4 regions of the Bradyrhizobium diazoefficiens genome follow, and region 1 is predicted to be linked to each of the others. Evidence: predicted binding sites of a transcription regulator. Region 1 holds the regulator's gene; each other region holds the start of a gene.
The links. The regulator PhoB, encoded in region 1, activates phosphate uptake and scavenging genes when phosphate is short. The targets are predictions, from matches to a motif close to TGTCATNNANCTGTCAT.
Positions count from the first base shown of each region.

Region 2: the regulator PhoB is predicted to act here: its motif matches at 1,412-1,428, upstream of JJC00_RS19630 (glycerophosphodiester phosphodiesterase family protein).
Region 3: the regulator PhoB is predicted to act here: its motif matches at 1,494-1,510, upstream of JJC00_RS02485 (DUF2794 domain-containing protein).
Region 4: the regulator PhoB is predicted to act here: its motif matches at 1,310-1,326, upstream of JJC00_RS31680 (YdcH family protein).

Region 1 covers NZ_CP067102.1:754,644-757,838, forward strand. Annotated here, with positions in the region: gene pstA (phosphate ABC transporter permease PstA) at 1-80, shown strand, start outside; gene pstB (phosphate ABC transporter ATP-binding protein PstB) at 77-898, shown strand; gene phoU (phosphate signaling complex protein PhoU) at 910-1,626, shown strand; gene phoB (phosphate regulon transcriptional regulator PhoB) at 1,658-2,365, shown strand; gene JJC00_RS03490 (GcrA family cell cycle regulator) at 2,606-3,118, opposite strand.
Region 2 covers NZ_CP067102.1:4,213,862-4,217,056, reverse strand. Annotated here, with positions in the region: gene JJC00_RS19630 (glycerophosphodiester phosphodiesterase family protein) at 1-1,345, opposite strand, end outside; gene adh (aldehyde dehydrogenase) at 1,521-3,038, opposite strand; gene JJC00_RS19620 (GAF domain-containing protein) at 3,189-3,195, opposite strand, start outside.
Region 3 covers NZ_CP067102.1:530,475-533,669, reverse strand. Annotated here, with positions in the region: gene JJC00_RS02495 (Bax inhibitor-1/YccA family protein) at 1-224, shown strand, start outside; gene JJC00_RS02490 (GNAT family N-acetyltransferase) at 417-947, shown strand; gene JJC00_RS02485 (DUF2794 domain-containing protein) at 1,058-1,429, opposite strand; gene JJC00_RS02480 (DUF1223 domain-containing protein) at 1,959-2,735, opposite strand; gene acnA (aconitate hydratase AcnA) at 2,948-3,195, opposite strand, start outside.
Region 4 covers NZ_CP067102.1:6,810,291-6,813,485, forward strand. Annotated here, with positions in the region: gene JJC00_RS31675 (NAD(P)/FAD-dependent oxidoreductase) at 1-930, shown strand, start outside; gene JJC00_RS31680 (YdcH family protein) at 1,043-1,225, opposite strand; gene JJC00_RS31685 (YdcH family protein) at 1,552-1,758, shown strand; gene JJC00_RS31690 (hypothetical protein) at 1,895-2,101, shown strand; gene JJC00_RS31695 (hypothetical protein) at 2,124-2,375, shown strand; gene JJC00_RS31700 (GGDEF domain-containing protein) at 2,378-3,121, opposite strand.

The sequences.
Region 1 (3,195 bases):
GCGCGCTGCTGATTACGCTGACCGTGCTTGCCCTGAACATTGGCGCGCGCATTCTTGGCGCCGAGAGGACCGCAAAATGAGTGATCTTTCCGTATCGATGAGCGCGGCCGGTGGACTGCCGCAGGCGCCGGTTCTGCCGGAGGCGCCCGCCAAGGTGACGGTGCGCAACCTCAACTTCTATTACGGCGAGCACCACGCGCTGAAGAACATCAATCTGGCGCTCGGCACCAACCGCGTTACGGCCTTCATCGGCCCGTCGGGCTGCGGCAAGTCGACCCTGCTGCGTATCTTCAACCGGATGTACGACCTCTATCCGGGCCAGCGCGTCACCGGTCAGCTGATGCTCGACCAGACCAACATCCTCGACCCCAGGCTCGACCTCAATTTGCTGCGCGCCCGCGTCGGCATGGTGTTCCAGAAGCCGACGCCGTTCCCGATGACGATCTACGAGAATATCGCGTTCGGCATCCGTCTCTACGAGAAGATCTCGAAATCGGAGATGGACGACCGCGTCGAGAAGGCGCTGCGCGGCGGCGCGCTGTGGAACGAGGTCAAGGACAAGCTCAACGCCTCCGGCCTGTCGCTCTCCGGCGGCCAGCAGCAACGCCTCTGCATCGCCCGCACGGTCGCGGTGCGGCCCGAGGTGATCCTGTTCGACGAGCCCTGCTCGGCGCTGGACCCGATCTCGACCGCCAAGGTTGAGGAGCTGATCCAGGAGCTGTCCGAGAACTACACGATCGCGATCGTGACCCACAACATGCAGCAGGCGGCGCGCGTCTCCGACAAGACCGCCTTTATGTATCTCGGCGAGTTGATCGAGTTCGACGACACCAGCAAGATCTTCACGTCGCCGACCGACCGGCGTACGCAGGATTACATTACCGGCCGGTTCGGCTGAGGAGACGGGACATGGGTTCTGAACATACCGCAAAGGCCTTCGACACCGACCTCCAGGAACTCACTCGCCTGGTCGCCGAGATGGGCGGCATCGCCGAGCGCATGATCGTCGATTCCGTCGACGCGCTGATCCGCCGCGACGTCGCGCTCGGCCAGCGCGTCGTCACCATCGACGCCGAGCTCGACGCGCTCCAGAAGAAGATCGAGGAGCGCGCCGTGCTCACGATCGCCCGCCGCCAGCCGATGGCGGTGGACTTGCGCGAAATCGTCGGCGCCATGCGCGTCGCGACCGATCTCGAGCGCATCGGCGACCTCGCCAAGAACATGGGCAAGCGCGTCGCGGCGCTGGAGACGGATTTCCATCCGCTCAAGCTGTTCCGCGGCCTCGAGCACATGACCGACCTCGTACAGCAGCAGGTCAAGTCGGTGCTGGACGCCTATGCCGCGCATGATCTGCCGGCGGCGATGGCGGTGTGGAAGGGCGACGAGGAAGTCGACGCCATCTGCACCTCGCTGTTCCGCGAACTCCTCACCTACATGATGGAGGATCCGCGCAACATCTCGTTCTGCATCCATCTGATGTTCTGCGCCAAGAACATCGAGCGGATCGGCGACCACGCCACCAACATTGCCGAGACCGTGTTCTACATGATCGAAGGCCAGGCCATCACCGACAAGCGACCGAAGGGCGACATGACGACCTTCGCTACGACGGTCCCCAATACTTGAAATACTTGAATCCTTAAGGAGCGACGACCCCATGGGCGCACGCATTATGGTGGTTGAGGACGAGGAAGCTCTGACCGAGCTTCTCCGCTACAACCTCGAAGGCGACGGCTATGACGTCGAGACGGTGATGCGCGGCGACGACGCCGACACCCGCCTCAAGGAGCACATCCCCGATCTGATCGTGCTCGACTGGATGCTGCCGGGCCTGTCAGGCATCGAGCTGTGTCGCCGGCTGCGCGCGAGGTCCGACACCAAGCAGCTGCCGATCATCATGCTCACCGCGCGTGGCGAGGAGAGCGAGCGGGTGCGGGGCCTTGCGACCGGCGCCGACGATTACATCGTCAAGCCGTTCTCGGTGCCCGAGCTGCTGGCGCGCGTGAAGGGCCTGCTGCGGCGGGCGAGCCCCGAGCGGCTCGCTACCGTTTTGGCTTTCGGCGACATCGAGCTCGACCGCGAAAAGCGCCGCGTGGCGCGCTCGGGCCGGCCGATCGATCTCGGCCCGACCGAATATCGCCTGCTGGAGTTCTTCCTGGAGCACCCCGGCCGCGTGTTCTCGCGTGAGCAGCTGCTCGACAGCGTCTGGGGCCGCGACATCTATATCGACGAGCGCACTGTCGACGTCCATATCGGCCGTTTGCGCAAGCTGCTCAATCTCGGCCGCGAGCAGGACCCGATCCGCACCGTCCGCGGCGCGGGTTATGCGCTCGATGATCGATTCGCGAAGGCCGAGCAGGCGTAGTTGATTTAGCGAGCTATTGCCGCAACATCGGTGTCGTCCCGGACAAGCGTAAGCGTAGATCCGGGACCCATAACCACAGGACTTGTTGCGTGAAAAAGGTAGCTCCGAGTCCCCGTAACCACATCTTGCGGCGGTTGTGGGTCCCGGATCTGCGCGCGCTGTTGGCGCGCTTGTCCGGGACGACATCGGACGTGTTGAGCCGTCATCATGTAACGGATGCAATCAGCCAGATCAGCTAACTCAGCGCGGGCCCGGCTTCGCCGGCGCACGCCTGCGATCCGCTGCCGGCTGATACGCCACCCGTGAGTGCTGCGCGCAGTAGGGCAGCCCGGAGAGCGCCTTGCCGCCGCAGAAGAAGAAATCCGGGCTCGAGGGATCGCCGACCGGCCAGTGGCAGGTCGCCTCGTTCAATTCGAGCAGCGACAGCCGCTGGCTCATCGGCACCACGTTGTCGTAGGTGACCGGTTCAGCCTCGACCTCGACCTCGAAGGCCTGCGCCAGCGCGGTGTTGCCGCGCGCGATGGGCCTGCTCACCCGCATCATGTGCTGCGCGGGACGTGCCTTGCGCGGCCGCGGAGCTGCCGAAGACGGGCTCTTGGCGCGGCCGGACAGGCCGAGCCTGTGCACCTTGCCGATCACGGCGTTGCGGGTGACATTTCCAAGCTCAGCGGCGATCTGGCTGGCCGAAAGTCCGGCCTCCCAGAGCTTTTTCAGCTGCTCGACGCGATCATCCGACCAGGTCAAAACGGTCATTGCACCCTTTCCTTCGTCGCGCGCCTACCATCCTGGGGCCGCACAACGAATGCCTAAGCCTCGAAAAACCCGTGCCG
Region 2 (3,195 bases), 3.5 Mb from region 1:
CAACGCCGGTATGCGTGAAATCAGTGAACACCCCATCCACGCCGAGCCGGAAGAATTTGAGATATTCCTGGGCCGGATCGGCGTGATAGTCGGCCGCGAGATATTTCTTCTCATTGCGGAACGTGAAGACGTGCACGAACAGGCCGAGCTTGTGCGCGTCGGCGATCAGGCTGGTTGCCTCCTGCGTTGAAGCCTCCGGTGTCGAGCCCTTGTAGGGCGTGCCGTCGGCATTGGCGTCCTTCCACGGCGCGATCTTGAGCGGCACGATATAGGCCTTCCACGGGCCGATGCCGTCGGCATAGGTCTTGATCTCGGCAAGGCCCGCGGGGGTTAGCATCGCATCGTAGAGCCGCGCATCGCCGGCCACCGTCCAGTCGAACGGACGGGAATTGGTGATGTTGTTGAGCAAGACCTTGCCGGTTTTGAAGTCGATGCCGTTGCCGTCGACGAGCTGGACCTGCCGCGTCTCCAGGCCATGGCTGCGCATATATTTCAGGCTGCCGGGCTCGAAGCTCTGGACCAGGATCGGCGCGTCCTTGGTATTGAGGCCGTTGTCCTTGATGATCTTGATCAAGGCATCCTCGAGCGGATGGCTGCCGGGCGCGCCGCAGCCATTGGCGATGGCCTGGGCATTGTTCCAGGTCGGATTCTTGGTTTCCGGATAGACCAGGATGGACTGCCCGGTCCCCTTGCTCTTCGCCTTGGCGATGTCGAGGACGTCCTGGAAGCTGATGACCGGGAATTTGCCGTTGAACACCTTGGGCCGCTCATTGGCTGCATCATAGGTGGTGCCGCCGATCCACTCCTTCAGCTCGGCCATGGTGAAGTCGGTGATCGACCAGTCGTTGGTGTGATCTTCACCGTCAACGATCAATGACTTCAGCACCGATTTGGGATCGGACGGATCGGTGAGATCGACGAGGTAGTCTGCTGGCACGCCGGCGGCAGCCGGCGCCTTGACGCGCACGCCGGGCACCGTGCGCTTGCGGGCCGCGACCGCCGCATTGGTCTTCGCCACCTCGGCCACGTTGGTGTTGTCGGCGAGCCAGGGGTTGTGACGCACGACCAGGACGCAGTCCTTGGTGAGGTGAAGGTCCTCTTCGAGCGCGTCGGTTCCGAGCGCTGCGGCGAGGTCGTACGAGGGCTCGGTCTCTTCGGGCACCAGTCCCGGCACGCCGCGATGTCCGAGGATCAGCGGCGCCTTGCCGTCGACGGTGAGGAAGGGTTTTGCGCCTGATGGCGCCGCCTGCGCCAAGGCCGCCGACGGTGCAAGCAACGCCAGGGCCGCCGCGCCGAGCAGCATCGCTCCGACATGAATCTTCCGCTGCAAGGGATTGGTCGTCATGGCCGCGCCTCCGTCCTGCCTGACATCGCATGGTGTGCGATCGGGCTGTCGTCTTGTCTCAATTCTCTGACAGACGGATGACGGCGGGGCCAGCGGTAACCGATGTACACAGGCGGCGCCGTGATGACGCCGCCCGTGCCCACCCAATCAGAACTTTCCGATAAGAACTTGCCGATCAGAAGAAGCCCAGCTTCTTCGGGCTGTAGCTGACCAGCAGATTCTTGGTCTGCTGGTAGTGATCCAGCATCATCTTGTGGGTCTCGCGCCCGACGCCCGACTGCTTGTAGCCGCCGAACGCGGCATGGGCGGGATAGGCGTGGTAGCAGTTGGTCCAGACCCGGCCGGCCTGGATCGCGCGGCCGAAGCGGTAGCAGCGGTTGGCATCGCGGCTCCAGACGCCGGCGCCGAGGCCATAGAGCGTATCGTTGGCGATCGCGAGCGCCCCGTCGTCGGTCTTGAACGTGGTGACCGAGACCACAGGACCAAATATCTCCTCCTGGAAGATCCGCATCTTGTTGTGGCCTTCGAACACCGTCGGCTGGACGTAGAAGCCGCCGGCGAGATCGCCCGCAAGCTCGGCGCGCGCACCGCCCGCCAGCACCTTGGCGCCCTCCCGCTTGCCGATGTCGATGTAGGAGAGGATCTTCTCCAGCTGGTCGTTCGAGGCTTGCGCGCCGATCATGGTGTCGGCGGCGCGCGGATCGCCCTGCTTGATCGCCGCGACGCGCTTCAGCGCCCGCTCCATGAAGCGATCGTAAATGTCCGCGTGCACCAGCGCGCGGCTCGGACAGGTGCAGACCTCGCCCTGGTTCAGCGCGAACATGACAAAGCCTTCGATCGCCTTGTCGAAGAAGTCGTCGTCTTCGGCGGTGACGTCGTTGAAGAAGATGTTCGGCGACTTGCCGCCGAGCTCGAGCGTGACCGGAATGAGGTTCTGGCTGGCATATTGCATGATCAGCCGGCCCGTCGTGGTCTCGCCGGTGAAGGCGATTTTTGCGATGCGCGGGCTGGATGCGAGCGGCTTGCCGGCCTCCAGGCCGAAGCCGTTGACGATATTGAGAACACCGGGCGGCAAGAGATCACCGATGATCTCGGCCCAGACCATGATCGAGGCCGGCGTCTGCTCGGCCGGCTTCAGCACCACGCAATTGCCGGCGGCGAGTGCGGGGGCGAGCTTCCAGCAGGCCATCAGCAGCGGGAAGTTCCAGGGGATGATCTGGCCGACGACGCCGAGCGGCTCGTGGAAATGATAGGCGATGGTGTCATGATCGATCTCGCCGATCGAACCTTCCTGGGCGCGGACCACGCCGGCGAAATAGCGGAAGTGGTCGATCGCGAGCGGCAGATCGGCGGCGCGGGTCTCGCGGATCGGCTTGCCATTGTCCCAGGTCTCGGCGATCGCGAGCCGCTCGAGGTTCTCCTCCATGCGGTCGGCGATCCGATTGAGGATCGCAGCGCGCTCGGCGACGCTGGTGCGTCCCCACGCGCCCTTGGCGGCATGCGCAGCGTCCAATGCAGCCTCGACGTCCTGCGCGTCGGAGCGCGCGATCTTGCAGACGATCCGGCCGTTCACCGGCGAAGCATTGTCGAAGTATTTGCCCGAAATCGGCGCGACGAATTTGCCGCCGATGAAATTGTCATAGCGTTCAGCGAAGGGATTTTGGGTGACGCCGAGGAATTCCATCTTGTTCATTGATCTCTCCCGATGTTGATGTTTGTGCAAATCGTCGTGTGCTCACGACTTGCGCCGACGATCTCGCGGGAGGTGGTTTCTGTCAGCCCGGGCGGGAGCGATGGCCGGGCTGACCTGTCGCAGTTCTGCGACAGTCGCGGGCCCTAGCCCTCAGTAC
Region 3 (3,195 bases), 220 kb from region 1:
CCAGCACGGCGCTGCAGTTCATCGTGTCGGTGGTCGGCGTGCTGGTGTTTGCGGGCCTCACCGCCTGGGACACCCAGCGGCTGAAGAACGATTACATCTACGGCTATGCCTCGGCAGGCGGTGACATCGCCGAGCGTGCGGCGATCTCCGGTGCGCTGTCGCTGTACTTGAACTTCATCAACCTGTTCACCCTGCTGCTGCAGCTCCTCGGCCAGCGCGACTAAGCGCCAGACCTGAGGGAACTGACACGAACCCCGGCCGCGAGGCCGGGGTTTTTGTTTGGCCCCACTCACCGTCATTCCGGGTTCGATGCTTCGCATCGCCCCGGAATGACGGTGATGTGTTCGGGACTAGCCCAGCCATGACGCATGCGGAAACGCCGTTGCTCATAGCAACGCCCCTGCTATCTTCCTCCCATGTCCGCACCCGAAATCAGGCCCACCCTTGAGGCCGACCTCCCCGACATCACCGCCATCTACCAGCAGGCCGTCCGCGAGGGCACCGCGACGTTCGAGATCGAGCCGCCCGACCTCGCCGAGATGACGCGCCGCTATCGAACGCTGGTCGATGGCGGCTATCCCTATTTCGTCGCCATGCTCGATGGCCGCGTCGCCGGATACGCCTATGCCGGCGCCTACCGGCCCCGCCCCGCCTACCGCTTCACGGTCGAGAACTCGATCTATCTCGATCCCAGCTTCCACCGCCGCGGCATCGGCTCGCTGCTGCTGGAGCGGCTGATCACTGAATGCGAGGCGCGCGGCTTCCGGCAGATGATCGCGGTAATCGGCGATTCCGCCAATGCCGGCTCGATCGGCGTGCACACCCGCGGCGGCTTCAAGATGATCGGCACGCATCCGAATGTCGGCCTGAAATTCGGCCGCTGGCTGGATACGGTGATGATGCAGCGCGACCTCGGCGAGGGCGCGAAGAGCGTGCCGACAAGGTAAGGTCTCGTAGGGTGGGCAAAGGCGCAAAGCGCCGTGCCCACCGCCTCTCCTCATTGCCGACCATGGTGGGCACGCTTCGCTTTGCCCATCCTACGGCACCGTTGGTGCCCCTACACCACCGCCAGTTTCCGGTCGATCACCAGCAGCACGCGGTCGAGCTCGTGGCCGCGGCGCAGGATCAGGCCGGTCGCCGAGATCACGCTGTACATGCCCTGCTTGCGGGCCAGCCGCGGATCCTTCTCGATGCGGTAGATCGGCACTTCGGAGGCGCGGCGATAGACCGAGAACACCGCGCGGTCCTTCAGGAAATCGATCGCGTAGTCCCGCCACTCGCCGTCGGCGACCATGCGGCCATAGAGGTTGAGAATTCGGTTCAGCTCGAGCCGGTTGAACGTCACCCGGCTCAGCTGGGCATTCGCAGCGGCGGGGCGCGCCACCGCGCGCTGCTCGCTCGGATCGGCATCCTCCGGCGTCAAACTCACCCAGCGCCTCCTGTCGCATCAGCACGACCCACCTCCGCGAAGACCGTCCCCGGAGCCGCGGATCATGACAATTGCATGATTGCGCCAACCGTTCCCGGCCGCAAGGGGCTCTTGGAGGGCTCCGGTTCACCTCGCCAAATGGTTGCGAATCATGACACACGCAACGGTGGAACTTCTCAGCGGCAAACCGTCACGGGATCGTTAGCAGGAATCACAGGATCGCCGCTTTTCCGCCAACCGCCCGCCGCCCTGCACTGCGAAAAGATGCGTGTGCGTTGACCCGGTCCTTTCGGTTCCGGATTCCTCAGCCCCCAGCCCCCCGGGGTCGAACAGGATCGGGTCTGTACGCGCGACAAGGAGGGCCAACGCAAGTTGGTCCTTTTTTGTTTGTGTCGGGGTGTTGCTGCCGCGCAGTCATTCCGGAGCCCGCGAAGCGCGAGCTATGGTGCGCAATTGCGCATCATAGCTCGCGCCCAAGGGGCGCGCCCCGGAATGACAAGCACTAAATTTTGAGAGACGATCTACGCGCTCAGTGCAGCGACGTGTACGCCGCGCCCAGCATGGGGCCGGGCTTCTCGCGGCTGCCGTCCTGGACATAGACCACCGCGCCGTCGACGCCGTCGCGCGTGAGATTTTCGAGCGGGACGGTCCAGCTTTCCGGATGTCCGTTCCAGTCACCGACCTTGAGCAGATTGCGCACGACGTTGTGGTAGGTGATCTGCTGTCCGCGATTCTCGCCGCGGCTGATTTCGATCGGCACCGATTTCGCGATCGAGCAGATCCAGACCTCGCCATGCGAGATCGCCGGCTCCTTGCTCTCGGCGACCGACACGCTGATCTGCTTGCCCGCGAGCGACATCGTCACCGGCACGCTCATCACGCCGGTGCCCGTGTCGGTCTTGTCGATTGCGTTTTCGATGCCGGACCGGTCGCTGCCGATGACATGCACGGCGCCATTGACCACGACCTGCGGCGTATAAACTTCGCGGTCACCGCGCATGCGCGAATAGGCGCGCTGCCGCGCCGAGAAACGCGAATCTGCCAGCGTGTCCTTCCAGCCGAGATAATCCCAATAGTCGATCGGCATGCTCAGCGCGATGATCGAGGGATCCTTGGCGAGATCGCCGATGACCTTGTCGGCGGGCGGGCAGGAGGAGCAGCCCTGCGAGGTGAAGAGCTCGACCACGGCGCGGGGATCAGCCTCGGCAGGACGGATAACGGCGACGATCGCGCAGATGCCGAGTGCTCCCGACCAGAGTGCCCCGGACCAGCGCGAAACGAGATTAGAAGCCATCATTCCAGTCATGTCGGACGTCACACACGGTCATTCGTTGAGGGAGATCTTATCGCCTGATGGTCACCGTAGTCTTACGGGCGCAGCACATTCAACCGTCCGGGACGCGTTTCTGCCGGACGGCCCATCCAAAGCCTTAACGCAACAAAGGCGGCCCTGTGATAGGCCGCCTTTGTTTAACCTTCTACTCACGTCGCAGTGAGCCACCGTTCACAAATTCGCGCTTAGGCCGCGAGCTTGCGCAGCACATAGTGCAGAATGCCGCCATTCCGGTAGTAATCGAGCTCGTCCAGCGTATCGATGCGGCAAAGCAGCGAAACGCGCTGCAACGAACCGTCGCCGGACACGATCTCCGCAGTCAGCTTCTGGCGCGGCTTGAGATCGCCGACCAGGCCACGCAGCGTGACCTTCTCGTCGCCCTTCAGACCAAGCGATGACCACGAGGTGCCGTCCTCGAAGGTCAGCGGCAGCA
Region 4 (3,195 bases), 2.0 Mb from region 1:
GGAAGCTGGATGGCGCGCATGTGCGTCAGCGGCAAGCATGCGCTCTATCGCTATTGCGGCGAGCGCGGCATCCCGCACAAGAATTGCGGCAAGCTGATCGTCGCGACCAATGCAAAGGAAACCGAGAAGCTGCAATCGATCAAGGCGCATGCCGAGGCCAACGGCGTGCTCGACATGCAGTTGCTCTCGGGCGAAGCCGCGCGCGCGCTGGAACCGGCGCTGGCCTGTGACGCCGCATTGCTCTCGCCGTCGACCGGCATCATCGACAGCCATGCCTACATGCTCTCGCTGCGCGGCGAGGCCGAGGAGGCGGGCGCGGCCTTTGCGTTTCACACACCGCTGATCCGCGCCAAGGCGGATGCCGGCATGATCGAGATCGAAGCCGGCGGCGAAGCACCGATGACGCTGCAATGCGGCCTGCTCGTCAACGCCGCCGGGCTTTCGGCGACGACCGTGGCACGCCACATCGACGGCATGCCGATTGACCGGATTCCGCCGGCCTATCTCGCCAAGGGAAACTATTTCAGCTGCAACGCGCGCGCACCGTTCTCGCACCTGATCTATCCCGTGCCCGAGCCCGGCGGGCTCGGCGTGCATCTGACGCTGGACATGGCAGGACAGGCGCGCTTTGGCCCCGACGTCGAATGGATCGAGACGATCGGCTATGAGGTTGATCCGTCGCGCGCCGAGCGGTTCTATCCTGCGATCCGCAAATACTGGCCGACGCTTCCCGACGGCGCGTTGATGCCGAGCTATTCGGGCATCCGCCCGAAGATCGTGCCGCCGGCCGTAGCAACGCAGGATTTCCTGATGCAGGGTCCGCGCGACCATGGCGTCGCGGGTTTGATCAATCTGTTCGGCATCGAATCGCCGGGACTGACATCGTCGCTCGCGATCGCAGATCACGTCGCGGAGCTCGCAGAAAGCTAAACGCCCGCGCAACGATCATTGCGCGGCGCGCACCATACGGCAGGGACGAGCGCAAAGGCTCTCATCCCTGCCTGAAAGGATACGATCAAACTCTACGCTGTTACGGGGGTTACTAGTGAAGCGTGTCGCCGGTGTGCTTCAGACGCTCGATCTGGTCCTTGACCATCAACTTCCGGCGCTTCAACTCAACAATTTGCAGGTCGTCTGTTGAAAGGTGCACGAGAGCTTCGTGCAATTCGTGTTCGAGAGTTTTGTGCTTCCGTTCCAATTCAACCAGATGTGCCTGAATTGTCATTCGAAACCTCCTCGGTAGGGGTGACCTTGGATTCGATCCGGACAAGGAATTGTACATCACCGATTCGTTCTGTCGATGGCTATCCGTCGTCGCACCGTCATTTTTGAAAATTCATATGTAACGAACCGTGAGTAAGGAACCACGCGGTGAAAAATCCATGATATCAATGTGGTTGCGCGACACGCTTGCGAATCGTTGAAATATCTTGCGAGGGAGCGGTGCGCGAAGGTCGCAGATCGCTTGCGGTCACGCCGCGCAAGGACGATAATTTCCACAGGGCATCCACAGCCTTAATCTCAGCCTATCGGTTTTCGGCCACCGCAAACATGACCAATGAAGACGAGCGTGAGCTCGAAGCCGAGCTTACCCGGTTGCAGCAGGAACACCGAGATCTCGATGCGGCGATCGATGCACTGCATCAATCGCCCGCCCCCGACCTATTGCGGTTACAGCGGTTGAAGAAGCGCAAGCTGTTGTTGCGCGACCGTATCGCCTTCATCGAAGACCAGATCACGCCCGACATCATCGCTTGATCCGCGAGCGGTCGCGGATTGCCACGCATGAATCCGCTTGACTCAAAAAGAACAAAAGAGGAACATAAATTCCGCCCCCGACGCCCCAGGAAACGCCCCAGGAAACGCTCAAGGACAACCCGCAAGGACACCGCAGATGTCAGTCCCCGCCCTCCTCGACAACAGCCATTACGAACAAGCCTGCGACCAGGCCATTGCGATGTGCGACGGCAATCTGCGCAGCACCATCAAGGCGTTGATCATGGCCAACGAATATCTGGAAGCAGAGCTGGAAGAATTGCAGGCGGCGATTTCGGCCGGCTGCATCCCGGAAACGTCACGCAGCAGAAGCAGCGCTGCCTGAACCTCACGAATGGAGCAACGCCATGTCGGACGTGACCTACTACGTTGCAATGCCCTTCCTGATCGATGCCGACGGATCGCCTGTCGCCGGCGCCGCCGAGGAATGCCAGAGCTCGACGGCCGCGTTGCGGCGCGCCGAGGCTCTGGCGCACGGTGCGGGCCACATCGGCGCGATCGCATTCAGCCGCAGCGGCGATCCCATGACCGGCGAATTCGGTGACGCCACGCTGCTGCGCAAATTCGGCAACGTGCCGGAAGATCTCGCAACACTGTAGGGTCAGCTGCTGGCAAGCCTGATCCGCGGCTCGTGCCGGCGCTGCGCCTTGCGCACATACATGGCGGCGTCGGCCTCCTCCAGCGCACGCACCGCATCAGACTGCGCGCCGAGCAGCGCGACACCAGCGGAGGCGCCCGCGGTCACGTGCTGGCCGCGAAAGCTGAACGACAAATCGTCGATCGCCTGCTCGAAGATGGCCGCCTTCGCCTTGGCATCGGTCTCGCTGAGATTCCACAACAGCAGGGCAAACTCGTCACCGCCGAGACGGCCGACCACGTCGGAGGCGCGGATCTGCCGTGTCAGCGTCGCGGCGATCGCCTTCAGCACCTCGTCACCGGCGCCATGACCGAAGGAATCGTTGATTGGCTTCAACCGGTCGACGTCGAGCACGATCAGCGCGCCGCTGGCGCGGTAGCGCTTCATGTAGGCGATGGCGCGCTGGAGCTCGCGCTCGAAGCCGCGCCGGTTGGGGATGTCCAGCAGGAAATCGGTGTCGGCCGCCGCCTCAAGCTCGGCGACGCGTCGCAGCGCCTGCGAGAGCTTGGTCCGCAGGCCGCGGATCGTCGCCTTGCTGGTTTCCTTGGCAGTTTCCTTGCCAGTTTCCTTGCCAGTTTCCTTGGCAGCGCGGGCTGCGGGCGCGCGGCGCGCCGCCGCGGACCGCTTGGGTGCAGTTTTCGTTCGGCTCCCGCTGGTTTTTCGGCCCTTTTTGGCCTTCGCAGCGGTCGCCCTTTTTGGTTTCTTCATGGGCATCCTGCTCAATGAAGGCTTGCGGGGATTCACCAAGACAGGATAGTGCATTCCCTTCTCCTTGCCACCGC